Linked DNA regions of Cellvibrio sp. PSBB006. The protein of the gene in region 2 interacts with the protein of the main gene of each other region in a pairwise test. Links are inferred from orthologs where the notes say so. Each region holds a gene or a part of one and is shown on either strand. Other genes may lie near its edges. The genes, in order: CBR65_RS02720 and secB.

Region 1 (11,685 bases), 3.1 Mb from region 2 along the record:
TATTAAAATGCTAATAAAATCAATCAATTAAACGGTTATATTAATTTTATTTGTGAGCTGATTGCGACGGGATTGTGGCGTATAAATCATTGATTGGCGGCAAGAATTTGCCGCTCGTCAAAAGTTTGGCTACTGGCTACTGGCTACTGGCTACTGGCTAGGGCGGTTAGGTTTTTTTCTCGGCGGGGATTTGCACGCTGACGCACAAGCCGCCATTGATAAGATTGCGGGCGCTGATCTTGCCTTTGTGCAGGGCAACGGTCCGCTGGGCAATAGCCAGACCCAAGCCATAGCCACCGCTTTCGCGGTCCCTGGCCTGATCCGTGCGGAAGAATGGCTCGAAGATATCCTCCAGGGCATTTTCCGGTACGCCGGGGCCACTATCACAAGTGTGGACGATGTATTGTTGGTCGCTGTCCAGATAGTGCAGATCCAGGGTAATACTGCCCCCCTGGGGGGTGTAATGCAGCGCGTTGCGCAGGATATTCTCGAACACACCGATCAACATATTGCCGTGGGTTTGCACCAGTGCTTCGTCGACGGTGGAGCTCAACTTCAGATCAATGTGCTTGTCTTCGGCATCCTGACGGTAATTTTCCAGCAGGGTTTCCAGGAGAACCTGAATATCCAGCGCGTCGTCCAACTCCCATTCACCGTTATCCAGCACGGGCAGGGCGAGGATGTCAGAAATCACATTATTCAAATAATCTGCCGCTTGTTTAATCCGCGCGAGTTCCTTATCGACGCTACCATTACTGCGTTGCTGGGCGAGACCCAGGGCGATTTGCAGGCGGGCCAACGGCGAGCGCAACTCGTGGGAAACATCTTTAATCAGACGCTTTTGTTCGAGCATGGCTTTTTCAAGGCGCTCGGTCATGTGGTCAAAATCGCGGCCCAGCGCGGCAATTTCATCATTGCGCCCGGAGAATTGCTTGCCGACCCGCACACTTAAATCACCGCGCGCAATTTGTTGTGTTGCTTTCTGCAAGGTATTCAGGCTGCGCGTGAAATGGCGTGCGAGGAAGAAGCAGGCGCTGCCGCTGATCAGTATTGAGACCAGCAACAACGGCCAGATATTCTCGATAAACATTTCCCACAGGATGTCGCGATCCGAGCCGTCATCTCGGCCTGGGGAGATGGTGATCAACTTCACGCTATTGCCATCGTTAAGCGTGATGTAGCGACCGAATAATTTGCGATTGCGATCCTGGACTTTATCGTAGGGATGACGACTGGTGAGTTTGGGCAACAAAACCAATACGCCGGGAGGCAGGGGGCGATCCAGCAGATCGCGGTTGTCTTTGTCCACCACATAGAAAAAACGGGTGGACCATGCGGGCATGCTACGCATGTCCTGCATCACCTGTTTGGTATTGCGATTGATCGCCGCACCGGTCATTTGAAACAGCAGGCGTTTGGCCGGCTCTTCGTCGCGATCAATTGAGCGTTGCATGCGGTCCGGTGTCATGTCGAACCAATGCACGACGACGTTAGTGGCCACAATAATCAGGGCGGTAATCAACCAGAAGGTGATAAATATCTTGAGATACAGGCGGGTCATGAAGGGTTATTCGGTATCGTTCAATGTAAGCATATAACCTGCACCGCGAACATTGATAATCAAATCCTTGTGGGCACCGACGGCGGTTAGTTTTTTGCGGATATTGCTGACGTGTACATCAATACTGCGATCATAAGGGGTCAGTTTGCGATTCAATGCCTGTTCCGTCATTTCATCTTTACTGATCACTTGCCCCGCACTGCGCACCAATAACTCCAACACACTGAATTCTGTACCGGTCAGAGGCACATCAGTGTCTTCCCAGGTCACACTGCGACTGCCCAGATGAAGGGTCAATTTGTCTGAGCTGATCCGCTCCACCGCCTGTTGCGCAGCCTGGTTTGGCGTAGCCCGACGCAATACTGCGCGGATGCGTGCAACCAGCTCGCGCGGGTCGCAGGGTTTGGGCAGATAATCATCAGCACCGATCTCCAGACCGATCACCCGATCAATCGTGTCGCCTTTAGCCGTGAGCATCAGTACCGGCGTCTGGCATTTCTGACGCAATTGTTTGAGCACATCAAAACCATTGCGGATGGGCAGCATGACATCGAGAACGATAGCGGCGTACTGATTGTGGTTGGGAAGGTCTACGGCTTGCTGTCCATCGTGCACCATGTCGACGACGAAGCCTTCAGTGGAGAGATATTCATTCAGTAATTGGCAGAGTTCTTTATCGTCATCGATCAAAAGCAATTTATTCATGGGTAGTCCATCTGATCAGATACTGTGGAAGTAAGTGTGCTACAGCGCCACGCAAAGTGTCATGGTTATTGTGAATTGTTTAACCCTTCTTAACATTGCATCAGAGATACTGGCTCCAACGACAACAAGAGCATTTCATCAGGCTCTCGTCGTAAAAACCTGTTGGTAACTGACCTGAGTGGGTATTACTTGAATGATAGGTCGCGTTGCCAAGAGAGCAAGTCTGATCGACTAACCCTCGGAGATTCAATTATGAATACGATGAAAAATTGGCGTCATCTTATCACTGGTATTACCACCCTGGCGGTGGTTTCTTTGGGCAGTTACGCCCTGGCGGAAGAGACCGCAGACCCAGGTAAAGATTGCAAAGGCAAACACAGCTTTCATCAACACATGAAAGGAGACCGCCCATTTGAACACATGGCCAGAATGCTGGAACTCACCGACGAACAAAAACAGACATTAGCCGCACATAAAGATGAGCAACGCGCAAACTATCGTGAACAGCGCCAGCAAGTTCGTGAAGCGCAGCGAGCATTACATCAGGCGGTTGCCAACAACGCGGATGAAGCAGAAGTAGCCATACTGGCGGATAAACTGGGCGACCTGAATGCACAACAAGTGATCGCGCGGGCCAAGGACAAACAGTTTCTGCTCAGCATCCTGACACCGGAACAGAAAGAAAAAATGGAGCAGATGAAATCAAAGCGTAAAGAACACTGGCGCGAAAAAGCGGCTGATACCCGGGCCTGATCCGCTTCCTTCTGTTATCTGAATTGACATTAGCACAACGCAAGTTTGGCGTTAGGCTCTATGTTTCGAAACCCTCAATTCAGGGATGAATTGAGGGAGCTACAGGGAGGTATGCATGTGTTTTCGAAACATAGAGCCTAATGACAAACGAACTACGAAGCACCCTTGTAGTATTTATCACGAAGTTTGACCCTTGCACCCAACAAACAATGTTGGGAAAATCCGCACTCTTTTTGGCGGGCTCTAGCGGCCCGCCGACTCGATTCCTTTATATTCCGGCAATCCCGAGGTGAATGTGGGCAAGATAGGTCTGTTTTTCGGCAGTGACGAAGGTAATACCGAGCGTGTTGCCTACCGTATCCAGAAACGCTTCGGCGAAGATATGGTGGATGTGATGGATATTGCCGATGTTACCCAACTGGAATTTGCCGAGTACGACCGGATCATCCTTGGCATCCCCACCTGGGATTTTGGCCAGATTCAATCAGACTGGGAAGAATTCTGGGATGACATCGCCGCCGTGGATTTTGCTGGCAAGACGGTAGCCCTGTTCGGCTTGGGTGATCAGTTTGGCTACGGCGACTACTTTCTCGATGCCATGGGCATGCTGCACGATGTCATTATCCAGTCCGGCCCGGTCATCGTCGGGCACTGGCCCACGGAAGGCTATGAATTTGACGCATCCAAAGCCGAGATTCCCGGTGCGGGCATGTTTGTCGGCCTCGCATTGGATGAAGACCAGCAGGAACAACTGACCGCAGAGCGCCTTAATCGCTGGTGCGCCCAGGTTCACGCCGAGTTTGGCTTGGATACACCCTTGCAAGCCCTGGACGATTGATCAATCAGGGCGCTTCCGCCAGAAATACGGCGCGAATCGGCGCCGGATGGCCCTCCGCCGTTAACGCCGGGTTCTCAGGATCGAGAAATTCCGGCAGGGAATGGAAGCGCATCCAGTGGGTGGAGCGTTGTTCATCCGCAGTGGTAGGGCAGACATCCGCCACCCGCGGATTCGCAAAACCCATCTTGCGCAGCCAGGACACCAGCGTGGCGCAACTGGGCAAGAACCAGACATTATTCATCATCGCGTAACGGCCTTCGGGCACCAGCACCTCGCCCATCTCTCCTTCAATAACCAGCGTTTCCAACACCAATTGTCCGCCGGGACGTAAGGCTTCTTTCAGTTCGCGCAGATGATCCATAGGCGAGCGCCGATGGTAAAACACACCCATGGAAAACACCGTATCAAACGCCTGAAGTTTGGGAGGCAGGTCTTCTATACCTACCGGTAACACATCCACCGGAGCCTGCGCGTCAATCAGCTGTTTGATCATATGGAACTGCACGACGAAGCGCGGAGAGGGATCAATACCAACAACCCGTGAAGCGCCTGCGCCCAACATACGCCAACAGTGATAACCGTTGCCGCAGCCCACATCCAGAATCAGTCGATCCTTCAACGGCGTTAGATGCGGTAAAACCCGATCCCACTTCCAGTCCGAGCGCCATTCGGTATCGATGTGAATCCCATGGACATGGTAGGGCCCTTTGCGCCAGGGAATGAGTTGTTCGAGGGCCGCGCGCAGCTGTGCGCGAGTGGTTTCATCACAATCATCCGTGTTACCGATGACGACGCCACGCTGCAAATCGATCTGCGACGCTTTAACTGATGGCATTTGCATCAATGCCTGTTTCCAGCCCGGCAGATCACCGTAGCGTTGTTCGCTCAGGCCTGCAGCAATTTGAGCCGGCAAATCGGGCAGCCAGGGGGCGAGGGGCGTGTGGGGTAAGGCGGCGAGCAGAGCGTGGTAATCCATCATGGTTTGATTGCAATCATGGAGGCGAAATTAAAACATTGAAACCAGACATCCACGCTGCCAAAACCTGCCTCTCGCAGACGTTGGCGATGGGTCGCCAGGGTTTCGGGAATCAGCACATTTTCAATTGCGGAGCGCTTACGGGCAATCTCCAGATCGCTGTAACCGTTGCTGCGTTTGAAATTGTGGTGCAATTCGATCATCAGTTCATGATGAGGCTGGTCTTCAAAGGCAACCTTTTCAGACAATATCAATACGCCGCCAGGCAATAAGCCCTCGTAAATGGCCGTTAGTACAGCCAGGCGCTGGTCAACCGGAATGAACTGTAAGGTGAAATTCAGAACCGCCATGGAGGCGCGCTCAATATTGATGTCTTGCACATCGCCACAGACCAGCTCTACAGAAATTTCCCCGCTGTCGGCGGCAATAACTTGTTGGCAGCGTTCAATCATCGCGGCTGAATTATCAACACCGAGGATTCGGGTATTGGCGGCCCGAATGCGATGACGCATCGCCAGGGTCGCTGCGCCCAGAGAGCAGCCGAGGTCATAGCAGACACTGTCCGCCTGAACATAGCGCTCGGCCAGGTTGCCAATCATATTGATGATGGTGGCATACCCCGGAACTGAACGTTTGATCATATCCGGAAAAACATTGACGACGGTTTCATCAAAAACAAACGGCCCTGATTGGCCCAGGGGATTTGCATAAATGTTGTCGGGTTTATGGTCGGACATAGGTGTTGTCGGTTTGATAAATGGGGGCGCATTGTAACGCTCTGGCGGCAGGCAGAGTAGTTAAGTTTGTGTAAAAACGGCCCTGGTATCGATGCAATTTCATCAAAACGTCACAATTCAAAACGATGATATTGCGATGAATACACGCCAATCCCTTCCCTCTGTAAACGCTCTTTCTCCCGCGCAACCGGACCTGCACAGAGAATTGCAGCGCTTGATTGATTTACGTTTGCTGACGCCATTATTTCAGCCAATTTTTGCGCTCGACAGCCTTCGAATTCTTGGCTATGAAGCCTTGATTCGCGGCCCGGAAAATAGCCCGCTGCATACACCTGATCAACTCTTTGCTGCGGCGCGCTCGGCTCGTCATCTGGCGAGCCTGGAATATGCGTGTCGCGAAGCATCCTGTCACCAGTTCGTGAGCCTGGGTTTGCCCGGGAAGTTATTTCTCAATATGTCGCCCCTGAGTTTCACTGACAGTAATTACCGCGATGGTGTAACCCGGGAAATCCTCCAACGTGTCGGTTTAAACGCAGAACGCTTGGTATTTGAATTGACAGAGAACCAGCCGTTGGATGAGTTCGAATTGTTGCGTTCCGCATCGGACCATTTCAAGCGGCAAGGGTTTGCAGTGGCACTGGATGATCTGGGAGCCGGTTACGCGGGCCTGCGGGTATGGAGTGAGTTGCGACCCGATTATGTGAAGATTGATCGCCACTTTATCAGCGGAATCGATCAGGATGCGGTGAAGCGGGAATTTGTTCGTGCGATGCTCGATATTGCCCATCGCATGGGCAATAAAGTGATCGCAGAAGGCATAGAGACTGCTGCCGAATTGCGCACCTTGATCGCGATGGGCGTGGAGTATGCGCAAGGTTATTATCTGGCGCGGCCCATGGCAGAGCCAATGCGCCAGGCTCCCCCGGTATTATCCGGTTTTCAGCGCGAACGCTTTCCCCGTCATCCGGATTTTTTTCACCGCACCGTGGGCGACATACTGGCTGACTCGGTAGTCGTTTCGCCCGGCACGCCAGCGGCGGACGTCGTCAAGATGTTTCGCGCGGATGTGCGCCTGACCTGTGTCCCCGTTGTTGCCGGCAATCAACCGATCGGTATGGTCAGTCGTGTGGAATTATTGAATATCTTCGCGCAGCGCTACGGTCATGAGTTGCACTCCACGAAATTGATTACCGAGTTTGTCAGCCCACTGTCCCTGACGTTGGAAATTGATACTGAACTTAAAGTAGCAGGCCAACTGATCACAGAAGATCCCCAGCAAAACCTGAGTGTAGATTTTATTATCAGCGAGCAAGGGTTATATCGTGGGGTAGGTACAGTGCGGAATCTTTTGCGCTGTATCACGGAAGAAAAATTGCGCGCTGCGCGCCACAGTAATCCGTTAACGCAATTGCCGGGTAATGTCCCGCTGTATGAATGGATTGATTACCTGCTTAACAGCTACACGGAATTTGTGGTGGCCTATTGCGATATCAATCAATTCAAGCCATTTAATGACACTTTTGGTTATAGTTATGGTGATGAAGTCATTGTGAAACTGGGGCAGTTGCTGATGGCGAATGTGGATACGGAAAAAGATTTTGTTGGTCATGTAGGCGGTGACGATTTCATCGTTGTATTTCGCAGTGAGGACTGGCGCGCGCGATGCGAAGATATTCTGGCGTCGTTTACGGATGTCTATCACACCGTTCTGCCCACACCGCAGAGTGAATACTGGAGCCATGATCGCGAAGGTAACCGCCAGCGTTTTGGTCCACTGACGCTTGCAATAGGTTGTGTTCAACCCGATCCGCTGGCATGTATGACGCACCATCAGGTTTCCTTGCTTCTGGCCGATGCAAAACACAGTGCCAAGCGAGGTAATGGAAACTGTATATTCGAGTCGCGCCGTCGCACACCTTATCCTTCCTGATTCTCAATTTTTCTTGCTCTGGCACTTTTCTCCCGGATAAATTGGACTATGCTCCAACAATAGCTTTTTTGGATTGGAGAGAGGCTCCCTATGGCTGAGGCGGAATACCATAAGCTACACGCCTTGATAGTAGACGACTTCGATAGCTTTCGTGTGACTGTCAGTAATATGTTGCAGGACATCGGTATTCAGTTCATTGACAGCGCCGTTAATGGTGCCGATGCCCTGCGTCACTGCAAGAATAAATCCTACGATCTGATTCTGTGTGATCATAACCTGGGCAAGGGGAAAACCGGCCAGCAGGTTTTGGAAGATTTGCGCGAGAATGGCCACCTTAACCGTTATGCCTTATTTGTATTGATTTCGGCGGAGTCGAGTAAAAGTATCATCATGGCCGCCTATGATTACGAGCCAGATGCCTATCTCACCAAACCCATCACCACCAAAGCCTTGCAGCAACGCCTGGGTCGTTTGTTTGCACAGCGTGCGCGCATGTTGCCGATTATGCAGGCAATGGATGATGAACGATGGGAGATTGCCGAAGCCTTGTGCCTGCGTGAGATCAAAGACAGTGGGCGCTATGCCAATCAGTGTCAAAAATTTCTGGGGCAGCTCTATATCCTCACTGGCCACTATGAGAAAGCCGAGACAGTTTATCGGGATGTGCTGGACGTGCGACAACTGGATTGGGCGCAAGTGGGGATGGCGCGGGTTAAAAAATTGCAAGGCGATCTGGTGAGCGCCCAGCAGTGGCTTGAAGACGTGATGAGTACCAATCCCTTATGCATGAAAGCATACGATCTTCAAGCTGAGATTTATCGCGAACAGCCTCTGCATAAACGCTTGCAGGACGTATTACAGCAGGCCGTGGAAATATCGCCTCTGTCAATCTTGCGGCAACAACAATTGGGCGATATCGCCATGATGAATAATGATGCTGAAACAGCAGCCAACGCGTATCGACGAACCGTGCGCCTCGGTGAAAACTCTTATTATGATCGATTGGAGAATCACACGGGCTTTGCGCGGGCAACGCTGGCGTTATTCCGTGAAGATAAAATACTGGCCAAACCCTTATTGCGTGAGGCGCTGAAAACGATGGCGGAACTGGAACAACGTTTCAGCAAAACGCCCGAAGAAAAAGTTGAAACACAACTGATTGAATCGCAACTGCTTGCATCCAATGGCGAAGCGAAGAAAGCAGAAGAGCTATTACAAAATGCGCGTAATTTGAGTGCGAACATTGAGGCCTTGCCCATTGATACTGAGGTGGAATTGGTTCGGGCCTATACCGCTACCGGCCAAAAAAATATGGCGGATGAACTGACTCGTAGCTTGTTGGAACGCTATAAAGGTTCGGAGCGAGACCTGGAAAAACTGGATGCGTTGCTGGAAGAGCCCGCCAGTGAGAAAAACCGCTCCCTGGTGGCATCTATAAATAAAAAGGGTATTGCTTGTTACGAGTCTCAAGACTATGACGCGGCGATTCAATGCTTTAAAGATGCATTGCAAACTTTCCCAAACCACATCGGTATTCGTTTAAATCTGGTGCAAGCGTTGGTGGATAAATTAAAGCTGGATGTTGACGCCGCTTCCATGGATCTGGCAATCGATACCCTGGCGCAGATCGACGATAAAATCGTGCCGACCCATGACCAATATCGACGCTTTCGCCAATTGCAGGACATGTTGCGCAACCTCGATAACAACCGTCGACGTTGATCCATTTTTGTGAGCGTTTTATATGATTGATGATAACGATATGACCTCTGCCAAAGACACGCCTCTGGATTTCGCCTTTGTGCTGGCGTCCAGTGTTCACGATATGAAGAACTCCCTGGGGATGCTGCTGAACACGCTTGCGACCATGATGGAAAAGTCTCCACCACAAGATGCGGAACAGACCAGAACCTATGCCGTACTGGAATATGAGGCCGCGCGAATCAACAGTGAGTTGGTTCAACTCTTGTCGCTTTACCGGATGCAGCATGAACACCTGTTAGTGCAGATAGATGAGCACCATGTCATTGATGTACTTGAAGAACAGCTGGCTCGTAACGATATGCTATTTCGTACACGGGGTATTCATTTGCAGCTGGATTGCGACGAAGATTTGAGTTGGTATTTTGACGGGGAGCTGATCGGTGGTGTGATAAATAATATTCTGGTGAACTGTGCGCGCTACTGTCGCAGTACTTTGCTGGTTTCTGCCAAGATTATCGACAATAAACTCTGCATAGCCATAGCCGATGATGGTCAGGGTTATCCCGCCAGTATGTTAGCTGCACCGCATGAGATAAATGCCGGCGTATCATTTTCTTCCGGTAGCACTAACCTTGGGTTATTGTTTGCGCATCGTGTTGCGGCTTTGCATCGCTCCCGCGAGCAGCAGGGTTACATTCAACTGGCCAATCAGGGCCCTTTGGGTGGTGGTGTGTTTCAACTTTGGTTGCCTTAGTAATCTATCCAAGTGATTCACAGTTGAAATGCGGCGCATGCTATAGCATTATCCGCGGTGCCCTCCGAATTAACCCGGTGCTCTTTAGGCCTGGTGCTCTCTAGACCCGGTGCTCTCTAAATAAGGAACCTTATATGCTAAAAATCCGCTTCAAAAACAATAAATATAATGCGGTATGGTTAGTAGAACCAAAGGTATCCATTGGTCGGCTTATAACCAATGATCTGGTTGTCGATGATGCAGACGTTGCCGATAGTCACATTGAAGTTCTGGTCGAGCACGAACAACTTACCTTGAAAAATCTGGTGCCTGAAAAACCGGTCAAGGTGAATGACGAGGAAGTCTCCAGTATTTGCACATTGAAACCGGATGATGTGATCACGCTTGGAGCAGTAGAGCTTCAGGTAATTGATCCCAAACGCGAACCCAAGGAAGCGGTAGTCGAAGCTGGTAATGTCACCCAACTACGAACACCAACACCCAAGACAACCGGTTGGGCATTGAAAGCTAATCACACCGCGCTGGCTAATCGTGTTTTTCCTATCAAGGAAATGACCATCGTGGGGCGCGCTACCGAATGCGACATCAGTCTTGCCGCTGCACACTTGTCCCGCCGACACGCACAATTGCAAGTGCTGGACGGACTCCTTTATGTCAAAGATCTGGGGTCCGCCAACGGCACCTTTGTGAATGGAAAACAAGTAACAGAGGCGAGGGTAAAGCGCGGCGACGAGCTTCGCTTTGATACTCTCAGTTTTGGTGTAATAGGCCCTACGACTGATGACCTGGCCAAAACCACGGTGCGTTCGCCGGCATCAAAAGTGCCGGATGCAACGCCGATCCCGAAAACCAAACCTATCGCCAAACCCCGCCAATCTGCACATGTTGCTGGTGATGTGAAAGCGGCCGGTCAACGTTCAATTCACGCGCGACCTTCCCAGCCTCGCGAGGAAGATACGCCCAGACATGGTCGGATGGGGCTGGCGTTATTGGTGATTATTGCCGTGGTAGTGGTTGCCGCACTTTATTTCACCCGCCGTTAAAAAAGCGGCTAAAGTTGATTAAACTTTGGCCGATAACCCTCAGTAATCGACGTTGATTAAGCTGTTATGGGGGTTCAATGCAAATTCCACCGCTTTCCCAGTCACCGTTTCGTTTGAGCAGTCATGCTCAAACGACGGATGGTAACCGATCAGACAATACCCGTTTGCAATCCGGTATTTCCCGAGATCCTGCTGTTTCTTCCGCCACCTCCCGGCAAGACGCGCTTGCGCTCTTTGAGCGCACACTGACCATGGGCTATGAAAAATTACAGGCCAAGCAGGGCGCAGTGGGTCAATTTGCGGCCCTTGAACCACTGACGGCAGAAAAAGTCGCGGGTAATATCCTGGGCTTTATCGAGCGTCGTCTACAGATGGATGTCGCCGAAGGTGCTACCCAGGAGCAACTGGCGTCGCGCCTGGAAGCGGGACTGGCGGGTTTCAAGAAAGGTTTTGCAGAAGCCAGTGAAAAGCTGAAAGCGCTGAGTATGCTATCGCCGGACGTTGAACAAGATATTGGCAAAACCTACAATCTGGTGTTGACCGGTGTTGATGCCCTCAGAGAAAAATTCCTTGGCGGGCTGGTAAAAAACGAACCCACAACTACACCTGAGACCACCCCACAGGCGACGCGCCAGCAAGCTTATGCAGCCTTGGCCAGTAGCAGCTATCAATACGCCAGTGCCA
Region 2 (11,595 bases):
CCCCCAGGTATCACTTACCTGATCCAGCAACATCAGCGCAGTCTTTTCGATGCGCTCGGCTTTCTCCAGATTCACATGAAAACGTTTGGCCAAGGCATCCACGCTGGCCTGACGAATATCGTGATCTTCCAGACGGCCTTTCAGGTCATAGAGTAAACCTTCACGCAGCGCCCAATCTGCTGCGGTCATCTGATCCAGCTGCAGACTTTCAAAGAGCGCGCTCAACACAATCACGCCGCCGAGGAAAACCGCCTGGCGATCATCAGATAAACCGGTGATCTTTAAATCAGTGTTGCCGTGCTGGCGATACATCTGCACGATGATATCGAGGCTTGTTTTTTTGATGGTGCCATCGCTCCAGCCCATGCTCTGGCACACCTTAGCCACCGCCTTGATGGTACCGGACGCACCGAGCACTTCCTGCCAGCCTTGCTCGACAAACAGATCATTCACCGGCTCCAATTCCTGCAAACAGGCAATGCGCGCTTTCTTGATGGCTTTGTCGGTCACTTTACCGTCAAAGAAAAATTGTTTGGCGATGGCAACGCAACCCATACTCAAACTTTCTTTCAACAGGGGCGCCATGCCCTGACCCAAAATAATTTCGGTGCTACCGCCGCCGATATCAACCACCATGCGTTTACCTTCGCCGGGCGCAATGCAATGCGCTACACCCAGGTAAACCAGACGCGCTTCTTCATCGCCGGAGATAATCTCCACCGGATGCCCCAGGCGAGCTTGTGCTTCCTGGAGAAATTGACGCGAATCGGTAATGCTGCGCAGGGTTTTGGTGCCGACGATACGGACACTGCGCGAGGGATATTCACGCAGGCATTCACCGAAGCGCTCAAGGCATGCCATGGCTTTTTCGCGCGCGTCTTCACTCAAACTGCCATCGGCCTGCAACCCCCAACCGAGCCGTACGGGCTCGCGCAGGCGATCGAGCAGAATCAACTGATCGTTGTCCCAGCGGGCGATAATCATGTGAAAACTGTTGGAGCCAAGATCAATGGCAGCGATGTGACTGGCGTGAGCGGTTTCTTTACGGGAGAGATTGAACATGACATCGACACCGGATTGCAGTGGTAGATCATGTACCGCCAATCCTCTACGCAGAGCCTCCACGCAGGGCATTGAATTACAGCGGCAGATTTTCGATCAACAAAAAACCTTGTTCATCGTTGAAGCGCATTGTCGAAAAGTGTAGCACGCAGGCAGCATTTCACTGCCTGCGACAACAACAAATCAATTGGCCGTCGCGGCAGTTTCTTTCGATGACTCGGCTTGTTGCTTGGCCTGGACAACGGCTTGCGCAAACACCGCATCAAAATTGATTGGCGCCAGCATTAACGGCGGGAAGGTGCCGCGATTCAAAATACTGTCGATCGCCTCGCGCGCATAAGGGAACAGAATTTGCGGACAAGCAGTGTTGATCACCTGGCTCAACTGAATACCTTCAAAACCGGAGATGGCAAAGATACCGGCCTGCTTCACTTCCACCAGAAAAACGGTGCGACCTTCGATCTTGGCGGTGATGGTCAGCAGCAGCACAACTTCGTGAGTGCCTTCATCCAGTTGATTAACCTGTACGTTCAAATCCTGCTGGATGTTTGGCTTGAATTGTTTGGTAAACGCTTCAACACCCATGGGGGTCTCAAAGGAAATATCCTTGAGGAAAATACGCTGAATGGCAAAATTCGGACCGTCGGCCTGCTCGTGATTATTAAGTTCTTGTGAATTATTTTCTTCGGACATAATGCACTCTATTAATTACTGTTACTGAAAGATAAAGCCGGAAGTGACTACAGCGACAAAGATTATTTTGCCAATAACTCATCCAGCTTGCCGTTTTTATCCAGCGCCCACAAATCGGTAAACCCGCCGACATGCACATCACCAATCCAGATTTGCGGCACCGTGCGCTGTTTACTTTTTTCCATCATTTCCTGCCACAAATGAGGCTCACGATCGACGCGAATTTCTTCTGCGGCTACGCCTTTTTGCGCCAATAATTTTTTGGCGTTATTGCAATAGGGACATACTGCTGTGGTGTACATCAAAACCCGCGCCATGGTGACCTCCCGTGCCAACTACTTTTTTACCAGCGGCAGATTCTGCGCTTGCCACTCCGCAATACCACCGGAGAGGCGACGCACGACAAAGCCCTGCTTTTCCAGCGTACGCCCGACACTACCGGCGTGCTGACCCAGCTTGTCGGCAACGATGATGATCTTGCTTTTGTGGCTTTCCAGTTTATCCAGCTCAGCGGCAACCTTGCTGAATGGAATATTGATGGCACCGACAATGTGGCCCGCTTTGAATTCTGCATTGTCGCGAACATCGAGCAGAACAGCAGAATCCTTGTTGAGCAATTGGGTGACTTCATGCACGGAGATGGGACGACCACTCTTGATGCGCTCACGCCAGGCGTAGATATAAATCAAAACCACCAGCGTACTAACCAACAGCCATTCTTGACTGATAAATACAAAGAAATTCACAGGTTACAGATTCCTTTAGCAATGAGCCGCAACAGGTCGCATCACCTTGTCATCATCGCTGACAGCGATAAGCCTGCGCTGAATGTGGAGGCAGGCAGGTGGATATCAAGGCGATAAACGCGCTATTTGTTACAGATAAATTTTTTCAAACGGACCCGGACACCAAATCCCGGTAACATGGACCGCAGCTAACACGATGACCCGAATATCCGTTATGGGGCGCAAAGAAGGGCGGCAGTATACACCATGCACCGGGTATTTCTCAGTCATTGTCATAGTGTTCACTGGTTTAACCGGTTAGAATATGCCGCACTCGCCGATGGACAGCAGGGATGAAAAATCATCCTGATGTCGGCAAATTCCTGAATATTTCCCCCACCTCTGGATTGTAGAAGCGACGACTGAGTATGACCGCGACCAAAAAACCTCTCGTATTGATTATCCTCGACGGCTTTGGCCATTCGGAAAACACCGAACACAACGCCATTTACGCGGCAAATACGCCGGTATGGGACAAGGTCTGGGCCAACAACCCCAAGAGCCTCATCGCCACCTCGGGCCTTGAAGTCGGCCTGCCGGAAGGCCAGATGGGCAACAGCGAAGTGGGCCATATGACACTGGGTGCCGGGCGCGTGGTTTACCAGAGTCTCACCCGCATCAACAAAGCCATCAGCGACGGCGATTTTTTTACCAATCCGGTGTACGTCGAAGCCATCGACGCTGCGGTCGCCAGTGACAAAGCCGTACACATCCTCGGCCTTCTGTCAGACGGCGGTGTGCACGCCCACCAGGACCATATCTACGCCATGATCAGGTTGGCAGCCCAGCGCGGCGCCAAACATATTTACCTGCACGCCTTCCTCGATGGCCGCGACACAGCGCCACGCAGCGCCGAAGCATCACTGCAACAAGCTGAAGACCTGTTCCGTGAACTGGGCGTAGGCAAGGTTGCTTCCATCGTCGGCCGCTACTTCGCCCTCGATCGTGACAATCGCTGGGATCGCGTAAAAGCAGCCTATGACGTAATGGTAACTGGCGCTGCCGAGTTTGATGCGCTGACCGCAGTCGAAGGACTCAAAGCAGCTTACGCGCGCGATGAGAACGATGAATTTGTGAAAGCCACCATCATTTGCGGTGAAGATGAAGAAGCCGGCACTATCCAGGATGGCGACTCAGTGATCTTTATGAACTTCCGCCCCGACCGTGCCCGCGAGATTACCCGCGCCCTGATTGAGCCTGAGTTCGATGGTTTTGAGCGCGAGTTAGCGCCGAAGATCGCGCACTTTGTCCAAACCACCGAATATGCCTCTGACATCAAGGCACCCATTGCTTTTCCGCCGGAAGATCTCACCAATTCCTTCGGTGAATACCTGTCCAACCAAGGCAAAACCCAGTTGCGCATCGCTGAAACGGAAAAGTACGCACACGTGACTTTCTTCTTTAACAGCGGCACAGAAACCGTTTACCCCGGCGAAGATCGTATCCTCGTGCCGTCGCCCAAAGTGGCGACTTATGATCTGCAACCGGAGATGAGCGCGCCGGAAGTCACTGACAAACTGGTGGCTGCGATTGAGTCCGGCAAGTACGACGCCATCATCTGTAACTACGCCAACGGCGATATGGTTGGCCACTCCGGCATCTTTGAAGCGGCGGTGAAAGCGGTGGAAGCGCTGGATATTTGCCTGGGTCGCGTGCTGGGCGCGCTGGAAAAAGTGGGCGGAGAGGCCTTGGTTACCGCCGACCACGGCAACGTGGAGGAGATGTTCGATGCAGAGTCGGGCCAGGTCAGCACACAGCATTCCACCTTGCCGGTGCCTTTTGTGTACTGTGGCAAACGTCAGGTGAATATCGCCGATGGCGGCTCTCTGGCGGACGTGGCACCGACCATGTTGCACTTGATGGGAATGCCGCAACCCGCCGAGATGACCGGGCGCAACCTTATCACCGTAAAATAATGCGTTGCGTGAAAGACTGTTAATAAAAACAACTGCTATGCCATCCGGGCCGCTCTGCGGTCCGGGAATCTCTCCGCAGGAACTGGTTCCATGAGCAGGTATTCATCAATCTCCATCCTCTTCAATTTACGCGTTTACGCCGTCACGCTCCTGTGTTTACTGGCTTCCGTCAGTGTCGCTGACCAACAGGAAGACATGAAGGTACTGCAGGAAAATATCCAGCAATTGCAGAAGGAACTGAAATCTATTCAAGGTGAACGCAGCGAACTGCAAAAAAACCTGCAAAAGTCCGAAACGGAAGTCGGCGAGCTATTGAAGAGGATCGAGCAAATCAATCGCAACCTGAAGGATCAAAACAATCAGCTCAAGGAATTGCAACAGGAGCGCGAAACCCTGCAGGGCGCCAAACGTTCGCAGCAGGCAGAGGTCGCAAAGCAAGTTGCTTCTGCGTATCAACTCGGCCAGCAAAGCCAGATCAAATTGCTACTCAACCAGGAATCGCCGGAACGCGTGAGCCGCATGCTCAAGTATCACCAATATTTTCTCGCGGCGCGCGCTGAAAAACTGGCCGCTTACATGGCCACCCTGGAACAACTGGACGAGCTGGAACCGCGCATTGCTGCCAAGACCCTGGCACTGGGTGACAGCCAAAAAGCATTACAAGCGCGCCATACCGAATTGAAACAGCGCCAGAAAGATCGCCAGCAAGCCCTGGCGAAAATCAACAGCACCCTGAAAAACAAAGATCAGGAGTTGCGCCAACTGGAAGAAGACCGCGAGCGTCTGCAAGCCTTGTTGCAACAAGTTACTCACACTGTTGGCTCCGTGCCCTTGCCCACCGGGAATGAAAAATTCAGCAGTCGTAAAGGCCGCCTGCCCTGGCCTACCGACGGTAAGGTAATCCATCGTTTCGGCAGCCCGCGAGTGAGCGGCCAGATGCAATGGAGCGGATTGATGATTCGCGCAACCGAAGGCAAACCCGTGGTTGCCGTACATCACGGCCGCGTTGTCTTTGCCGATTACTTTCGCGGACATGGTTTGTTACTGATTGTCGATCATGGTGAGGGTTATTTAAGCCTTTATGCACACAACCAAAGCCTGTTCAAAACCACAGGCGATTGGGTGCGCGCCGGCGATGCCATCGCCAGTGTGGGCAATAGTGGCGGCCAGGCTGAAACCGGCCTGTATTTCGAGATCCGCCAAAACGGCAAACCTACCAACCCGGCCACCTGGTTGGCGCGGGCTTGACTGATTCTGCAGCCATTTATGCCAATCGGGCCGGTTTTTTTGCTGATTGAACGTTATATAACGCAAAGTGTGCGCCTGCTGCTGGCCAGCAGCAGCAACTTGTTTTAGATTGACCCTCTTTTTACCCGATACATAAGAATGCGGAGCTGAATACCGCAGGAGATTCCGATGTTCTACGCTCACCGCAAATGCTCATTCGTGTTGCTGGCTTTGGTCAGCCTGGCGTTACCGATCCAGGCCGAGGAGGCAAAAGCACCCAAGCAGGATGAGGGTTTGTTGCCCCTGGAAGACCTACGCACCTTCACCCGCGTTTATGACCATATTCGCAGCGGTTATGTGGAAGAAGTCAGCGACGCCAAATTACTGGAATATGCCATCAAAGGCATGATTGCCGAGCTGGACCCGCACTCCAGTTATCTCGACAAAAAAGCGTTTGAAGACTTGCAGGAAAACACCACGGGTGAGTTTGGTGGCGTGGGCGTTGAAGTGGGTATGGAAAACGGTTTTATCAAAGTGATCGCGCCCATCGACGACACGCCCGCACAAAAAGCCGGCATCGAGGCCGGTGATCTGATCATTCGCCTGGATGACAAACCGGTTAAAGGCATGAACCAGAACGATGCCATCCAGATGATGCGCGGCCCCAAGGGCAGCAAACTCAAGATGACCATTGTGCGCAAGGGTGTAGAACAGCCGTTCGATGTCGAGATTGTGCGTGACATCATCCGCACCCAGAGCGTGCGTACCCGCCTGCTGGAAAACGATTATCTCTATGTGCGTATCGCTCAATTCCAGCTCAACAGCGGCAAGGATATGACGCGCAAGATCCGCGATCATCAGGAAAAAAATCCGGAATTGCGCGGGATCGTGCTGGATTTGCGCAATAACCCCGGCGGTGTGCTGCAATCCTCCGTCGAAGTCGCAGATGCCTTCCTCGACAGCGGCCTGGTGGTATACACCGAAGGGCGGCTGGAAAATAGTGATGTAAATTACCATGCGACCCCTGGTGATATTGCCAAGGGCTTGCCCATGGTGGTGCTCATCAATGATGGCTCTGCCTCTGCTTCAGAAATTGTGGCGGGCGCCTTGCAGGATCATAAGCGCGCCGTGTTGTTGGGCACGCGCAGCTTCGGCAAGGGCTCCGTTCAATCCATCATCACCATCAACGAAGACCGTGCGGTGAAACTCACCACCGCGCTGTATTTCACCCCCAGCGGCCGCTCTATCCAGGCCCAGGGTATCGAGCCCGATGTCATTGTTGAGCGCGCCCAGGTCACCGCGCTCAAACCTGCCGGTAATACCACAGAAGCCGATCTTGCCGGCCACCTGAGCAATACCCGCGGTGGCGACGAGAGCACCAGTCAAAAACGTGAGAAAGATCGCCTTGCCACCCAGGAGCTGCTGACCAAGGACAACCAGCTCCACGAAGCCCTGAACCTGCTTAAGGGTTTGCATATCTTCCGCCAACAGCAGTCCATCATGCTCCACGCCGCGCTGGACGCTGAAGTTGAAGCAGAGCCCACTGCAGACACACCGACGTTGACTACCGATCCCCAGGATTGATACCGGAGTGAGCTGGCGATTAAGTATCGCTATCCTGCTGTGGTGCTTTGTCCAGCCCGCTTTTGCTGCCCGGCTCGCCATCATCATTGACGATATTGGCTACAACGGACCCCTCGGCAGACGCGCCGCCGATCTGGATGGCGCGTTCACCCTCGCCGTCTTACCCTTCACACCCCATACCCGGGAACTCGCCCAGCGCGCTCATGAGCAAGGCAAAGAAATTATCCTGCATGCTCCCATGAGCAATACCCGGCATATGCCGCTGGGCAAGGGGGGGCTGGAGAGCGGCATGGATTATGATGAATTCATGATCACCCTTCGCGCCGATCTGGCTGACGTTCCTCACCTCGCGGGGGTGAATAACCACATGGGCAGCCAACTTACCCAGGAACCGGAACCTATGGGATGGGTGATGGATGAACTGGTTCGTCGCAACCTCTATTTTGTTGACAGTCGAACCAGCGCCGCCAGTCAGGCGCTGGCAGTCGCAGAAGCTTATGGCGTTCCATCGTTAAAGCGGGATGTATTCCTCGACAACATCCGCACCCGGGAACATATTAGTGAGCAGCTATTGAAAGCCATACAACTGGCCAAACGGCGGGGCAGTGCGGTAGCCATCGGCCACCCTTACCCGCAAACACTGAGTGTGCTGGAACACGCACCCAGGTTATTGGCAGCCCATGGCGTCGAACTGGTTTTTGCGTCGGATTTAATGAGAGAAGCATCACAGCTTATAGCGAAAACAGGAACCTCCTGCCTGGCGCCACCTCCAAAATTGTGGAAACGGCCATCCGCCCAATCAGAACCTGTAACCATCCACAGCCTGCTCGAAGGTGTCGTGGAATTTGGTTATCAGTAGTAAGAGATGACAGATCAACTCGATATATCCATTTTCAGGGACGCAGGTTTATAATCTTTTAGTGGTGATTTTTATCTAAAAGACCTTACTTAATTATCAAGGACGGCCTTGGATGGCTACCACAACTGGCTGTGTATTCAGTCGCATCAAGCCAACAGTAACTACAGGAACCAGACTATGAACAATCGAGCAGGCGAACAAGGCAAGGTCCCCATTCGTAGTGGCCGCTTCTTGAAGAAAGAAGGTTACTGGTACTACAGCACGCGCGAGGGGGTGGATATAGGCCCATTCGACAGCCGTGAGGATGCAGAAGTGGGTGTGGGTGAATTCATTGATTTCATCTGTGCATCCGAGCCAAAGGTCTTGGCGGCGCTTAAACAATACCGCGCCGCGTGATTCGGTAACTCCGCAGTCATTACACAAACATCCTAATAAAAAAGGACGCTTCAAAAGCGTCCTTTTTTATTACCTGCTTTATTACCTGCGTCAAATATCTTTATCAAAGACGTACTTCGATTCCTTTTTCCTGCATATAAGCTTTGGCTTGGGGAACCGTGAATTCGCGGAAGTGGAAGATACTCGCGGCAAGCACAGCGTCAGCGCGGCCCTGCGTAACACCATCCACCAGATGTTGCAGGTTGCCAACACCGCCGGAGGCGATGACCGGCACGGGTACCGCATCGCTGATCGCGCGCGTCACCCCGAGATCAAAACCGTTTTTGGTTCCATCGCGATCCATACTGGTTAACAATATTTCCCCCGCACCGTAGCGCGCCATACGCGCCGCCCACTCCACCGCATCAATACCCGTTGGCTTGCGTCCGCCGTGGGTGAAGATCTCCCAACGCGGTGTTTCACCTTCTGCGCTGACTCGCTTGGCATCAATGGCGACCACGATACATTGCGCACCAAAGCGGTCCGATGCCGCTTTCACAAAATCCGGATTGAACACAGCAGCAGAGTTGATACTGACTTTATCGGCACCGGCATTCAGCATGCGGCGAATATCGTCCACGGTGCGAATACCACCGCCGACGGTGAGCGGAATAAAGACTTCGCTGGCAATTTTTTCTACCGTATGAACCGTGGTATCCCGCTCCTGATGGCTGGCGGTGATGTCGAGAAACGTAATCTCGTCGGCACCTTCCTGGTTGTAGCGCTTGGCAATCTCTACCGGGTCGCCGGCATCGCGGATATCGAGAAACTGCACGCCTTTAACGACGCGACCATTGTCGACGTCGAGGCAGGGAATAATGCGTTTTGCGAGGGGCATGGTTTACCTGTCAAAGATGATTCAGATTAATTGGCATCACACCAGGCTTGTGCTTCGGCCATATTGAGTGTGCCTTCATAAATAGCGCGACCGGTAATAGCGCCGCAGATACCTTGGTGGGCTTCTGCTTTGAGCGCTTTGATGTCGTTCATGTCAGTAATACCACCGGAAGCGATTACCGGAATACTGGATGCCTGGGCCATAGCCACGGTGGCTTGGACGTTAACGCCTTGCATCATGCCATCGCGGGCGATGTCGGTGTAGACAATGCTGCTTACGCCGTCCTGTTCGAAACGTTTGGCCAGTTCGCTGGCCTGGATATTGGACACTTCGGCCCAGCCGTCAGTGGCAACCCAACCGTCTTTGGCGTCGAGGCCGACGATGATATGGCCGGGGAATTGTTTGCACATGTCGGTGACGAATTGCGGTTCTTTTACGGCTTTGGTGCCGATGATGACGTATTGCACTCCGGCCTGGAGGTAGTGCTCGATGGTTTCGGCGCTGCGAATGCCGCCACCGATCTGGATCGGCAGTGTGGGGTAGGCTTTGGCGATAGCGGTGACGACGCCACCGTTAACAGGCTTACCTTCGAAGGCGCCGTTGAGGTCAACGAGGTGGAGGCGGCGGCAGCCTTGGTCGACCCATTGTTTGGCCATGGCGACGGGGTCGTCGGAGAAGACGGTGGAGTCGTCCATGAGGCCTTGGCGGAGTCGGACGCATTGGCCGTCTTTTAAGTCTATGGCGGGAATAATCAGCATTAATCTTTCTCTTTAGTGAAGGGTCCGTCGGCAGTGGAGAGAGATTCCTGAGACGCGCCGTGAACCCTTCCCTGGGGGCTCGGATGCGGCATCCCTGCCGCATACGGTCTCAGGAATCTCTCTCCACTACCGCTACATAAACCGGAGTCAATTCCGGCCATCCCAATGTAAAAAATTCTTTAACAGTTGCAAGCCGGCAGTGTGGCTTTTTTCCGGGTGGAATTGCACGGCGAACAGGTTGTCGCGCGCCAGGGCGGCGTCGAAGCGTACGCCGTAGTCGCAGCTGGCGGCGACCAGCTGGCGGTCCTGGGCGTGCACGTAGTATGAGTGCACAAAGTAAAACCGGCTGGACTGGGGGATGTCGGCCCATAGGGGGTGGGGGTTTTGTTCGACCTGGTTCCAGCCCATGTGGGGGACTTTGAGGGGCACGCCGTCTTGCAGGTGTTCGCCGAAGAATTTGACCTGGCCGGGCAGGATGCCGATGCAGTCTACGCCGTTGTTTTCTTCGCTGTATTCCATGAGTGCTTGCATGCCGACGCAGATGCCGAGTACCGGTTTGCCGGTGGCGATTTGTTCGCGCAGGAGTTGGCCGAAGCCGAGGCGGTTGATTTCGGCCATGCAGTCGCGGATGGCGCCGACACCGGGGAAGATGACGCGGTGGGCGTCGGCGACCTGTGCGGGGGCGTCAGTGACGATGACGCGCATGTCGGGCGCGACGTGGCTGAGCGCGCTGGCAACGGAGTGGAGGTTGCCCATGCCGTAGTCGATGACGGCAACTGTTTGTCTGGTCATAGGTTTAATCAAAAAAATTCGGGTTCAGTGCGGCAGACGTGCCGATTTACTACTGTCAATTACAGCGTTCCTTTACTTGTAAGGTTCCTTTTACTTACAAGGTGCCTTTGGTGGACGGCATCATGCCGGCCATACGCGGGTCGAGTTCCAGCGCCATGCGCAGGGCGCGACCGAAGGCTTTGAATACCGTTTCGATCTGGTGGTGGGCATTGTGGCCGCGCAGGTTGTCGACATGCAGGGTAACGCCGGCATGGTTGACGAAGCCCTGGAAAAATTCCCAGAACAACTCGGTATCGAATTGGCCAATACGCTTTTGGGTAAAGGGAATCTGCATCACCAGACCGGGGCGCCCGGAGAAATCGATCACTACACGCGATAAGGCTTCATCCAGCGGCACATAGGCATGGCCATAACGACGGATGCCTTTTTTATCGCCCACCGCTTTGGCAATGGCTTGGCCAATGGTGATGCCGATGTCTTCTACCGAGTGGTGGTCGTCAATGTGGGTATCGCCGTCGCAGGTGACATCCAGATCGATCATGCCGTGGCGGGCGATCTGGTCCATCATGTGTTCGAGAAAGGGCACCCCGGTGTTGAACACCCCTTTGCCGGCGCCATCCAGATTGAGGCTGACGCTGATTTTGGT

The links.
Region 1: the proteins of secB (region 2) and CBR65_RS02720 interact in binary tests that used the Escherichia coli proteins (3 or more experiments, as listed by UniProt). The link is inferred for Cellvibrio sp. PSBB006 from one-to-one orthologs.

The regions. Positions count from the first base shown.
Region 1 is NZ_CP021382.1:581,871-593,555, forward strand. The notes cover bases 418-3,385. They hold CBR65_RS02720 (response regulator transcription factor), read right to left. Parts: upstream 2,267-3,385; coding sequence 1,568-2,266; downstream 418-1,567. Other genes in these bases: CBR65_RS02715 (ATP-binding protein), read right to left, coding at 418-1,561; CBR65_RS02725 (Spy/CpxP family protein refolding chaperone), read left to right, coding at 2,519-3,019; CBR65_RS02730 (flavodoxin), read left to right, coding at 3,315-3,385. Also shown: more of CBR65_RS02715, read right to left, coding at 167-417; more of CBR65_RS02730, read left to right, coding at 3,386-3,857; tRNA 5-methoxyuridine(34)/uridine 5-oxyacetic acid(34) synthase CmoB, read right to left, coding at 3,862-4,833; carboxy-S-adenosyl-L-methionine synthase CmoA, read right to left, coding at 4,833-5,570; CBR65_RS02745 (bifunctional diguanylate cyclase/phosphodiesterase), read left to right, coding at 5,707-7,500; CBR65_RS02750 (tetratricopeptide repeat-containing response regulator), read left to right, coding at 7,591-9,222; CBR65_RS02755 (sensor histidine kinase KdpD), read left to right, coding at 9,245-9,958; CBR65_RS02760 (FHA domain-containing protein), read left to right, coding at 10,093-11,001; CBR65_RS02765 (DUF5610 domain-containing protein), read left to right, coding at 11,079-11,685. UniProt on the Escherichia coli protein: Response regulator member of the two-component regulatory system CpxA/CpxR which responds to envelope stress response by activating expression of downstream genes including cpxP, degP, dsbA and ppiA.
Region 2 is NZ_CP021382.1:3,718,250-3,729,844, reverse strand. What follows is about bases 1-2,878. They hold secB (protein-export chaperone SecB), read right to left. Parts: upstream 1,756-2,878; coding sequence 1,246-1,755; downstream 1-1,245. Other genes in these bases: CBR65_RS15495 (rhodanese-like domain-containing protein), read right to left, coding at 2,091-2,501; grxC (glutaredoxin 3), read right to left, coding at 1,818-2,072; CBR65_RS15510 (Ppx/GppA phosphatase family protein), read right to left, coding at 1-1,062. Also shown: gpmI (2,3-bisphosphoglycerate-independent phosphoglycerate mutase), read left to right, coding at 2,909-4,456; CBR65_RS15485 (murein hydrolase activator EnvC), read left to right, coding at 4,547-5,704; CBR65_RS15480 (S41 family peptidase), read left to right, coding at 5,873-7,267; CBR65_RS15475 (divergent polysaccharide deacetylase family protein), read left to right, coding at 7,275-8,126; CBR65_RS15470 (DUF6316 family protein), read left to right, coding at 8,304-8,522; imidazole glycerol phosphate synthase subunit HisF, read right to left, coding at 8,626-9,399; hisA (1-(5-phosphoribosyl)-5-[(5-phosphoribosylamino)methylideneamino]imidazole-4-carboxamide isomerase), read right to left, coding at 9,426-10,157; imidazole glycerol phosphate synthase subunit HisH, read right to left, coding at 10,305-10,949; imidazoleglycerol-phosphate dehydratase HisB, read right to left, coding at 11,044-11,595. UniProt on the Escherichia coli protein: One of the proteins required for the normal export of some preproteins out of the cell cytoplasm. It is a molecular chaperone that binds to a subset of precursor proteins, maintaining them in a translocation-competent state.